3 linked regions of the Hahella sp. HNIBRBA332 genome follow. The protein of the gene in region 3 binds, or shares a complex with, the protein of the main gene of each other region. Links are inferred from orthologs where the notes say so. Each region holds a gene or a part of one and is shown on either strand. Other genes may lie near its edges. The genes, in order: secG, secA and secY.

What was found.
Region 1: secY (region 3) and secG share a complex: the UniProt entries of both Escherichia coli proteins name them as parts of the sec protein translocase complex. The link is inferred for Hahella sp. HNIBRBA332 from one-to-one orthologs.
Region 2: the proteins of secY (region 3) and secA are in contact, whole or in part, in a crystal structure (PDB 3DIN), measured with the Thermotoga maritima proteins. The link is inferred for Hahella sp. HNIBRBA332 from one-to-one orthologs. Residues at the interface, in WP_004081795.1 of Thermotoga maritima: Glu108, Gly109, Glu110, Glu111, Ala236, Glu237, Arg238, Arg239, Ile240, Thr241, Ile242, Gln243, Tyr244, Ala245, Arg246, Arg247, Val248, Thr249, Gly250, Arg251, Arg252, Val253, Tyr254, Gly256, Ala257, Ser258, Thr259, Tyr260, Leu261, Pro262; in WP_004082002.1 of Thermotoga maritima: Glu261, Ala262, Arg263, Lys300, Ala301, Arg302, Thr303, Ile304, Ile305, Leu323, Tyr324, Asp325, Pro326, Val329, Ser330, Tyr333, Ile336, Lys340, Phe345, Val349, Glu363, Phe364, Tyr374, Ser375, Gly376, Gly377, Glu393, Ile395, Thr482, Ser483.

Annotation. Positions count from the first base shown.
Region 1 is NZ_CP132203.1:4,567,022-4,569,886, forward strand. Bases 1-2,712 are described here. They hold secG (preprotein translocase subunit SecG), read right to left. Parts: upstream 1,699-2,712; coding sequence 1,303-1,698; downstream 1-1,302. Other genes in these bases: nusA (transcription termination factor NusA), read right to left, coding at 1-528; rimP (ribosome maturation factor RimP), read right to left, coding at 547-999; tpiA (triose-phosphate isomerase), read right to left, coding at 1,709-2,455; glmM (phosphoglucosamine mutase), read right to left, coding at 2,556-2,712. Outside these bases: more of glmM, read right to left, coding at 2,713-2,865. UniProt on the Escherichia coli protein: Subunit of the protein translocation channel SecYEG. Overexpression of some hybrid proteins has been thought to jam the protein secretion apparatus resulting in cell death; while this may be true it also results in FtsH-mediated degradation of SecY.
Region 2 is NZ_CP132203.1:6,923,978-6,927,405, reverse strand. Bases 131-3,405 are described here. They hold secA (preprotein translocase subunit SecA), read right to left. Parts: upstream 3,058-3,405; coding sequence 331-3,057; downstream 131-330. Other genes in these bases: O5O45_RS30815 (M23 family metallopeptidase), read right to left, coding at 3,376-3,405; argJ (bifunctional glutamate N-acetyltransferase/amino-acid acetyltransferase ArgJ), read right to left, coding at 131-324. Outside these bases: more of argJ, read right to left, coding at 1-130; more of O5O45_RS30815, read right to left, coding at 3,406-3,428. UniProt on the Escherichia coli protein: Required for protein export, interacts with the SecYEG preprotein conducting channel.
Region 3 is NZ_CP132203.1:6,564,451-6,567,601, forward strand. Bases 82-3,079 are described here. They hold secY (preprotein translocase subunit SecY), read left to right. Parts: upstream 82-913; coding sequence 914-2,245; downstream 2,246-3,079. Other genes in these bases: rpsE (30S ribosomal protein S5), read left to right, coding at 82-282; rpmD (50S ribosomal protein L30), read left to right, coding at 286-477; rplO (50S ribosomal protein L15), read left to right, coding at 479-913; rpmJ (50S ribosomal protein L36), read left to right, coding at 2,290-2,406; rpsM (30S ribosomal protein S13), read left to right, coding at 2,511-2,867. In the rest of the region: more of rpsE, read left to right, coding at 1-81; more of rpsK, read left to right, coding at 3,080-3,151. UniProt on the Escherichia coli protein: The central subunit of the protein translocation channel SecYEG. Consists of two halves formed by TMs 1-5 and 6-10.

The sequences.
Region 1 (2,865 bases), 2.0 Mb from region 3 along the record:
GTAAGTCTCTCTGCTGATCAATTGATCCTTCGGCAGCAACGCTTCTGCGTTCGCCCCCAAGTCGACAATAATGTTATCTCGGGTTACTTTCTTAACGACACCGCTTACCAAATCGCCGACTTTTTCTCGGTAGCTGTCGACAATCTTAGTCCGTTCAGCTTCGCGCACCTTTTGAACAATGATCTGCTTGGCTGCTTGTGCGCCAATTCGCCCGAAAGCGACAGCTTCGACTTCCTCTTCGTGGATCTCGCCAGGCTTCAGGTCAAGGCCACTCTCATGCACCTCTTCCAAAGTAAGTTCAGTCCCTAAAGCAGGAACGGCATCATTATCTACCACTAACCAACGACGAAACGCTTGGTATTCACCAGTCTTTCTATCGATATCCACACGAATATCGGCCTCTTCGTCTTCGTAGCGCTTTTTAGTAGCGGTAGCCAAAGCCAATTCAATAGCTTCGAAAATGACGTCTTTATCTACCCCTTTTTCGTTGGAGACCGCTTCCACAACCAACAAGATTTCTTTGTTCATCTTTACCCCGTAATCCCATCAATACTGCGGCACAACATTCACTTTATCTATCGTTTCCACAGGAAATATAAATTCTTCCGCGTCCACTTGGAGCACTATTTCATCATTTTCAACAGCCGCCAAAAGGCCCTTGAACTTACGCCGTCCATTAAAAGGCGCTTGCAACCTGATCTCAATAATCGAGCCTATGTATGCCTTATACTGCTCAATGTTAAAGAGCGGCCGATCCCACCCAGGAGAAGAAACTTCCAGGGTATACTCCCCCTTTATCGGATCTTCAACATCCAAAATAGCGCTAATTTGTCGACTCACTTTTTCACAGTCATCAACTAGCACCCCAGACTCTTTGTCGATATAGATTCGCAACAAACTCCTCTTACCTTGAGCGATGAAATCCATCCCCCAAAAGTCACAGCCCATTCCTTCCACCACGGGCTTGAAAAGTTGGTATAAATCGTCTTTACGAGCCAATAGATTATCTCCGATAGGGAGCACACCCAGCGTGACTTACGCTAAGTCGCCAAACAAAAAATGGGCATTACGCCCATCCTCCGACCACACCATAGTGCAGTTAATAAAAAACCCCTGAAAAGGGGTTTTACAACACGTATCCCAGAAAATACGGCAGCAAAATTATAGTTGCTGCAAAGAAGGCGAGCAACGAGCCCGCCAGTCTTTAATATGGTGCCGAAGGCCGGACTTGAACCGGCACAGCCATAGGCTACTACCCCCTCAAGATAGCGTGTCTACCAATTTCACCACTTCGGCTAAACCTTACTCTAACTCAGGCTTACTATCGGAAGGAGCTTCCGAAGCACCCTGAGGCTCACCAGCGTTAGCGGGGTCCCCATCAATTGAAGGCTCAGACTCCGAGGAAGAGCCAGAGACCGTTTCAACAACAGGAACTCCGTTTGCAGTGACCTGACCAGCTTTTTGTTTAGCAACATAAGCTAAAGCAAAACTGCTCAGAAAGAAAACAATGGCCAGTGTAGTTGTCATTTTCGTCAAAAAAGACCCGCTACCACCGGAACCAAAAACTGTTTGAGAAGCGCCGCCGCCAAAGGAGGCGCCCATATCAGCACCTTTACCCTGTTGAATCAACACCAAGCCAATTACACCAGCTGCAACGATCACATGAACTATAACAATCAGGGTTTCAAACAGTTCCATTTAATCTACCTTACTCTACCGCAGCCTCGATAATAGAGACAAATTCTTCCGAGACTAACGAGGCTCCGCCAACTAGCGCCCCATCTACATCCGGCATTGAGAACAGTTCTTTCGCGTTTGACGACTTAACGCTGCCGCCATACAAAATTCTAATTTTATCCGCAATCTGCGGAAAATGCTTGCGTATATTATTCCGCAAGGCTTTATGCATACTCTGCGCATCATCTGGAGAGGCAGTTTTACCTGTGCCTATAGCCCAAACCGGCTCGTACGCCACAACCCACGATTCATGAGGCTGAACAGACAAAAACACAGCATCAAGTTGCTTGAGTGTAACTTCTTCAGCCTGGCCTGACTCACGCTCTTCCAACGTTTCACCAACACACAGTATTGGAGTCAAACCAGAATCAACGACACGCTTAACCTTGCGAGCGATAATTTCGTCATTTTCAGCGTATAACGCCCTGCGCTCCGAATGCCCTACTATTACCCATGAGCACTTTATATCGGCGCACATCCTCGCACTAACCTCACCGGTATAGGCGCCCTCTTCTGTGGCGGAGCAATTTTGAGCTCCTAATTCAACCATTGAGCCGGAAATCACATTTCCAACACTTTGGAGATACGGAAAGGGAGGACAAACCACAACATCAACTGAGCCTAACGCCTTAGCGCCAACTATGCCTTCTAACAGGGCCTTATTAAGCTCAAGACTTCCGTTAGATTTCCAGTTTCCGGCGATCAGTTTTTTTCGCATTCAACCCTCCAGTTCGCGCGAGGCGCACATACTAACCAAAGTCCCTATAAGTTACAAGTGCGCACAGCTATTATCTATCTATTCAATGTACAGAAGGTCTTTATATAGATCCTTCAACTATTTTGGCCAACTCCGCAACTATAGACCGGACCTTAGCCTCATCCTCACCTTCAGCCATCACTCTGATCACCGGCTCTGTCCCTGATGGCCTCAGCAATACCCGCCCCTTGCCTGCAAATTGTCTTTCAGCACTGGCAATTGCCGATTGAATTGCCGCATGCTCCTTTACGTCCACTTTCTGACTCACCCTCACATTAATCATATGCTGAGGCAGCTTGCTCATACCCTTTTTGGCCTCATGGAGCGTAATTCCCAGATCTGAAAGCGCAGCTAAAACCTGTAAGGAGGAA
Region 2 (3,428 bases), 360 kb from region 3 along the record:
AGACGCCACTTCGCCCAGTTGCGCCAACGCCTGACAGCATCTTAAAGCGTTGTCCATACCTTGCCGACCAGTGCCCGCATTGGCGTTACCAGTGTTGATCAACAGAAAACGAGGCGAGCCCTCAGCAAGGTGACGTTTAGCCAGGGTCACTGGAGCAGCGCAAAAAGCGTTGCTGGTGAAAACAGCAGCAGTTTGCGCCCCTTCACAGAGCTCAAACACCACTAAGTCTTTACGTCCTGGCTTTTTAATGCCGGCGGACCCGACCCCAATACGAACGCCTGCAACAGGGTGAAACTCGGGTAAAGGCGCATGCCCCACAGCCATTTCTAATTACTCCAGGCGACCATGACACTGTTTATATTTTTTGCCGGAACCACAGGGGCAAGGCTCATTACGACCCACTTTCTTGTGATCGCGAACATAAGGCGCATCAGAGCTTTCATCTTGCTCTTCCGCATCGGAACCTTCTTCGATCGCCTCAGGGTGAGTCGCCTGAGCACGCTGCATTTGCTGCGCCAGCGCTTCACGACGGCGGCGTTCCAACTCCTCCATTTCTTCCTGCTTTTGCACCCTGACATGACAGATCACTCTGACCACGTCCTGCTTGATGGTATCCAGCATATTCTGGAACAGTTCAAACGCTTCGCGTTTATACTCCTGTTTGGGGTTTTTCTGCGCGTAACCACGCAAGTGAATTCCCATACGCAGCAGGTCCATATTGGAAAGATGCTCTTTCCACAAGGTGTCCAGGACTTGCAGGAACACCTGCTTCTCAAAGTTGCGCATAACGGACGCGCCAACCACTTCTTCTTTCTCGCGATACGAATCGACAACTGCCTGAAGAATTTTTTCACGCAAGGTCTCTTCATGCAGATGCTTGTCTTCGTCCAACCATTGCTGCACAGGCAACTCAACGCCAAAGTCTGAGTCCAGTTGCTTTTCCAATCCTGGAATATTCCACTGTTCGGCCAAACTTTGCGGAGGGATAAACTGACTGATCGTGGCGTTAACCACATCGCCGCGGATTGCGTCAATCATTTCCGAAATATCATCAGTCGCCATGATTTCGTTACGCTGCTCGTAAACCACATGACGCTGATCGTTCGCCACGTCATCATATTCCAGCAGCGATTTACGAATATCGAAGTTGCGGCCTTCCACTTTACGCTGAGCTTTTTCGATTGCGTTACTCACCATGCGGTGCTCAATCGCCTCGCCTTTCTGCATGCCCAACGCCTGCATGATATTTTTCACCCGGTCAGAGGCGAAAATACGCATCAGATTGTCTTCCAGAGACAGGTAGAAGCGAGTCGAGCCTGGATCGCCCTGACGACCCGAGCGTCCTCGTAGCTGGTTATCAATACGCCGAGACTCATGACGTTCAGAACCAACGACATGCAGCCCGCCCGCAGCGATTACTTGATCATGGCGCTTCTGCCAATCGGCTTTTAGTTGAGCGATCTGCTCTGGTGTTGGATCCTCCAACTCAGCGACGTCGGCTTCCCAGTTTCCACCCAAGACAATATCCGTACCGCGCCCCGCCATATTGGTGGCGATGGTGACAGCGCCGGGACGACCTGCTTGCGCGATAACGTGCGCTTCGCGCTCATGTTGTTTCGCGTTCAAAACGTTGTGAGCGATGCCTTCTTTTTTCAGCATGGCCGACAAATATTCAGACGCCTCAATAGACGCTGTACCAACCAGCACCGGACGATTTTGCGTCACTGTATCCTTAATATCATCGATAACCGCCTGGAACTTCTCATCCACGGACAGATATACCAAGTCATTGTAATCTATACGCTTAATCGGTTTATTGGTGGGAATAACAATCACATCCAAACCGTAAATCTGGCGGAATTCGAAAGCTTCTGTATCAGCAGTACCGGTCATACCGGCCAGTTTCTCATAGAGACGGAAGTAATTCTGGAAGGTGGTGGAAGCAAGCGTCTGACTTTCAGCTTGAATCTTGATGCGCTCTTTCGCTTCAATCGCCTGATGCAGGCCTTCACCCCAGCGCCGTCCGGGCATGGTTCTGCCAGTATGTTCGTCGACAATCACCACTTGGCCGTTCTGCACAATGTAGTCGACGTCTTTGCTATATAAATGATGGGCGCGTAGAGCAGAGCTAATATGATGCAGTAACCCCAGGTTCGTTGCGGCGTAGAGACTGTCGCCCTCTTCCAGCAAACCGTTTTTGGTTAACAGATCCTCAACATAAGAGTGGCCTGATTCTGATAGCTCCACAGAGCGGCTTTTCTCATCAACAGTGAAGTGACCATCTACAGGCTGCCCTTCCTCAGGCGGCTCTCCCTTCTTGAGCAAGGGAACCAATTCGTTGATCTTTCTGTACAATTCAGAGCTGTCTTCAGCTGGACCACTGATAATCAAAGGCGTTCGCGCCTCATCAATCAGAATCGAGTCAACCTCGTCGACAATCGCAAAATGCTGCCCGCGTTGCGCCTTATCCGTCAGGCTGAACGCCATGTTGTCACGGAGGTAATCAAAACCGAACTCGTTATTGGTTCCGTAAGTAATGTCTGATGCGTATGCGGCGCGCTTGGTTTCACCGTCCTGACCACTCACTACGACGCCAACGCTCAATCCCAGATATTCGTACAGAGGCCTCATCCACTCCGCATCACGACGCGCCAGATAATCGTTTACGGTGACTACATGTACGCCTTTTCCAGTCAGGGCGTTCAAATACACGGGAAGCGTCGCTACCAGCGTCTTACCTTCCCCGGTACGCATCTCTGCAATTTTGCCTTCATGCAACACCATACCGCCGATCAACTGAACATCGAAATGGCGCATGCCCATCACGCGCTTACCCGCCTCCCGCGCGACTGCAAAGGCTTCCGGCAGCAGCTGATCGAGCGTTTCTCCCTTCTCAAGTCGAGAGCGAAACTCCTGCGTTTTTGCTTTAAGAGCAGCTTCGTCTAATGCGCTGATTGACTCTTCCAGTTCGTTGATGCGTTTGACAGCTTTGCCCATGCGCTTAATTTCGCGGGCATTTTTGCTGCCGAAAATTTTCCTGGCGATAGATGAAAACATAACTAACGAAATTACCTGTCTCTTTGAAGCGTTTATGGAGGCTCCGCTCGTGGCGGAATCGCTTACTCGTTACTTTATGGATTTGGAGCCACCTTGCCGAAGGAGATAAAAATTCAGCGGGAGCGTAATTCCAAGCTCCGCATTCTAACCTCAATTTGTTACAGCAATAAAGGGATTAGTGCACACTTGTTACCCCTAGTAACAAGCAATGCGCGCGGTGGGGAGATAGAAGCGCCTTAATTTGACTAGATAAAACTTGGGGGAAGAGCAGTCATAACAAGGCCTTGACAAGAGTTACGACAAGGCCCTGAAAAAGTGTTACCGACTTGCGCGATGAATAAATTTTGTGGGATTTGCTGAGCGTCCATCCT
Region 3 (3,151 bases):
GTAACCTTGAATGGCAATACCTTGCAGTATCCAGTCAAGGCGCGTCATGGGTCCGCTAAAGTCTTTATGCAGCCTGCTTCTGAAGGTACCGGTATTATCGCTGGTGGCGCAATGCGCGCTGTATTAGAAGTAGCTGGCGTACAGAACGTATTGGCTAAGTGTTACGGCTCAACCAACCCTGTTAACGTTGTTCGCGCCACGTTCGAAGGCTTAAAAGCCATGCAAGCTCCTGAGGAGATTGCGGCTAAGCGTGGTAAGACTGTGGAAGAGATTCTGGGGTAAGTCATGGCCAATGCAGCAAAGACTATTAAGGTAACTCTGGTAAAGAGTACTATCGGAATCCTGCCTAAGCACAAGGACTGCGTTCGCGGCTTGGGTTTGAGAAAAATTAATCATACTGTGGAAGTAGAAGATACTGCTGCTGTAAGAGGTATGATTAACAAGGTTAACTATCTAGTGAAGGTGGAAGGAGAGTAATATGAAAATGAATACTCTCAAGCCAGCTGAAGGTTCCAAACAGTCCCCGAAAAGGTTGGGCCGTGGAATTGGTAGCGGGCTGGGTAAAACCGGTGGCCGTGGCCACAAAGGTCAAACTTCCCGCTCTGGCGGAACTATCAGACCAGGCTTTGAAGGCGGTCAACAGCCTTTGCAGCGTCGTCTGCCCAAGTTCGGCTTCACCTCTAGGGTTGGCCGTTTCTCTGAAGAAGTTAGACTGAGTGAAATCGACACCCTTGGTACTGATGTTATCGATTTGGCGGCTTTAAAAGCGGCTAGCATCGTTGCTCAACAGGCTAAGCAGGTCAAGGTTATTCTGTCCGGAGAGATTACCCGTGCGGTGACTGTTAAAGGACTGAAAGTGACCAAAGGCGCGCAAGAAGCAATCCAAGCCGCAGGTGGCAAAGTCGAGGAATAAATGGCCAAACTAAACGCATTACCCGCAGGTGCAGGTAAAGGCCTCGCCGAGCTTCGTGCTCGGCTTTGGTTCGTACTGTTGGCGATACTTGTATATCGAGTTGGCGCCCACATACCTGTACCAGGAATTAATCCCGATAGACTCGCGGCGCTCTTTGATCAGAATCAGGGCACTATCTTGAGCTTGTTTAATATGTTTTCAGGGGGAGCCCTGGAGCGTATGAGTATCTTTGCTCTGGGTATCATGCCTTATATTTCTGCATCGATCATTATGCAGTTGTTGACTGTTGTCAGTCCGCAACTGGAGCAACTGAAGAAAGAGGGAGAAGCGGGTAGGCGCAAAATCAGCCAGTACACTAGGTACGGTACAGTGCTGCTTGCGACTATACAGGCGTTTGGTATTTCCGTCGGTCTGGCGAATCAAGGTGTAACCTTTACAACTGGACCGAGCTTCTTCTTTGTCGCTGTCGTTACCTTCGTTTGTGGCGCAGTGTTTTTGATGTGGGTAGGCGAGCAAATTACTGAAAGGGGAATTGGTAACGGTATTTCGTTGCTGATTTTCGCAGGTATAGTTGCGGGCTTGCCTGGTGCGGTCGGTCAGACATTCGAGCAAGCGCGGCTTGGTGAGTTGAGTGTACTGACATTAATAGCTGTTGCGATTTTCGCGGTTGCAATTATTGCGTTCGTGGTTTTCATGGAGCGCGGGCAACGCCGTATCACTATCAACTACGCGCGTCGTCAACAAGGGCGTAAGGTATACGCTCAGCAAAGCAGCCATCTTCCCTTGAAAGTGAATATGGCTGGTGTGATTCCTCCTATATTCGCCTCTAGTATTCTTTTGTTCCCAGCATCTTTGGGGCAATGGTTTGGCAAAGGTGAAGGAATGGAGTGGTTACAGGTTGTTTCGCAGGCGCTTGGTCCAAGCCAACCGCTATACATTATTCTGTTTGCGATAGCAGTTGTATTCTTCTGCTTCTTTTATACAGCATTAATGTATAACCCCAAGGAAGTTGCCGACAATTTAAAGCGCTCCGGCGCATTTGTTCCGGGTATTCGTCCTGGGGAAAACACTGCTAAGTATATTGATGGCGTTCTTACCCGCTTAACTGTGTTTGGCGCCTTATATATTGCAGCTGTGGCTATATTGCCACAGTTTTTAGTGGTGTCCTGGAATGTTCCATTCTATTTTGGTGGAACTTCCTTATTAATTGTCGTTGTTGTTGTCATGGACTTCATGGCCCAGGTTCAGTCACATCTCATGTCGCATCAGTATGAGTCGCTCATGAAGAAGTCTAACCTGAAAAATTACGGCAAGAGCGGTTTGGTCCGATAGTCGAGCAAGTTTTAAAGTAATCGGCGTGAGACTGGAGAATAGCAATGAAAGTTAGAGCATCTGTAAAGAAAATGTGTCGTGGGTGCAAAATTATCCGTCGTAATGGCGCGGTAATGGTAATCTGCAGCACAGAACCAAGACACAAACAGAAACAAGGCTAATATTTAGCACTGTTGCTTGATTTGTATACACGAAGGCGCTATCATTCTGCGCCTTTTAATTTGTTGGTAATTATTACCAATAACATTTATGCGGAGTAAGATGGATGGCACGTATAGCGGGTGTCAATATCCCCGATAACAAGCACACAGAAGTGTCCCTGACCTATATTTATGGGATCGGGCGCACCACTTCACGTGGCCTTTGTGAGAGAACTGGCATTAGCCCTCAAGCCAAGGTTAAAGACCTTTCTGAGGAGCAGCTGGACGTACTAAGGAACGAAATCGCCAAGATTGTTGTTGAAGGCGATTTGCGTCGTGAAGTGCAAATGAACATTAAACGGCTGAAGGATCTCGGCTGCTATCGCGGTTTACGTCACCGTCATAGCTTGCCGGTACGAGGGCAGCGCACTAAGACAAATGCGCGCACCCGCAAAGGTCCTCGTAAGCCTATTCGTAAATAAGTATCAGGAATAGAGCATGGCAAAACCAGGTACACGTACCCGTAAAAAGGTGAAAAAGACCGTTGTTGACGGCGTAGCGCATATCCACGCTTCATTCAACAACACTATCGTAACCATTACCGACCGTCAGGGTAACGCACTTAGCTGGGCGACTTCTGGTGGTTCCGGATTCCGTGGTTCCAGAAAGAGCACACCTTTTGCTGCGCAGGTAGCAGCTGAAAGAGCCGGTAATGCGGCTGCTGAATACGGCCTAAAAAACCTAGATGTTTTGGTTAAAGGACCTG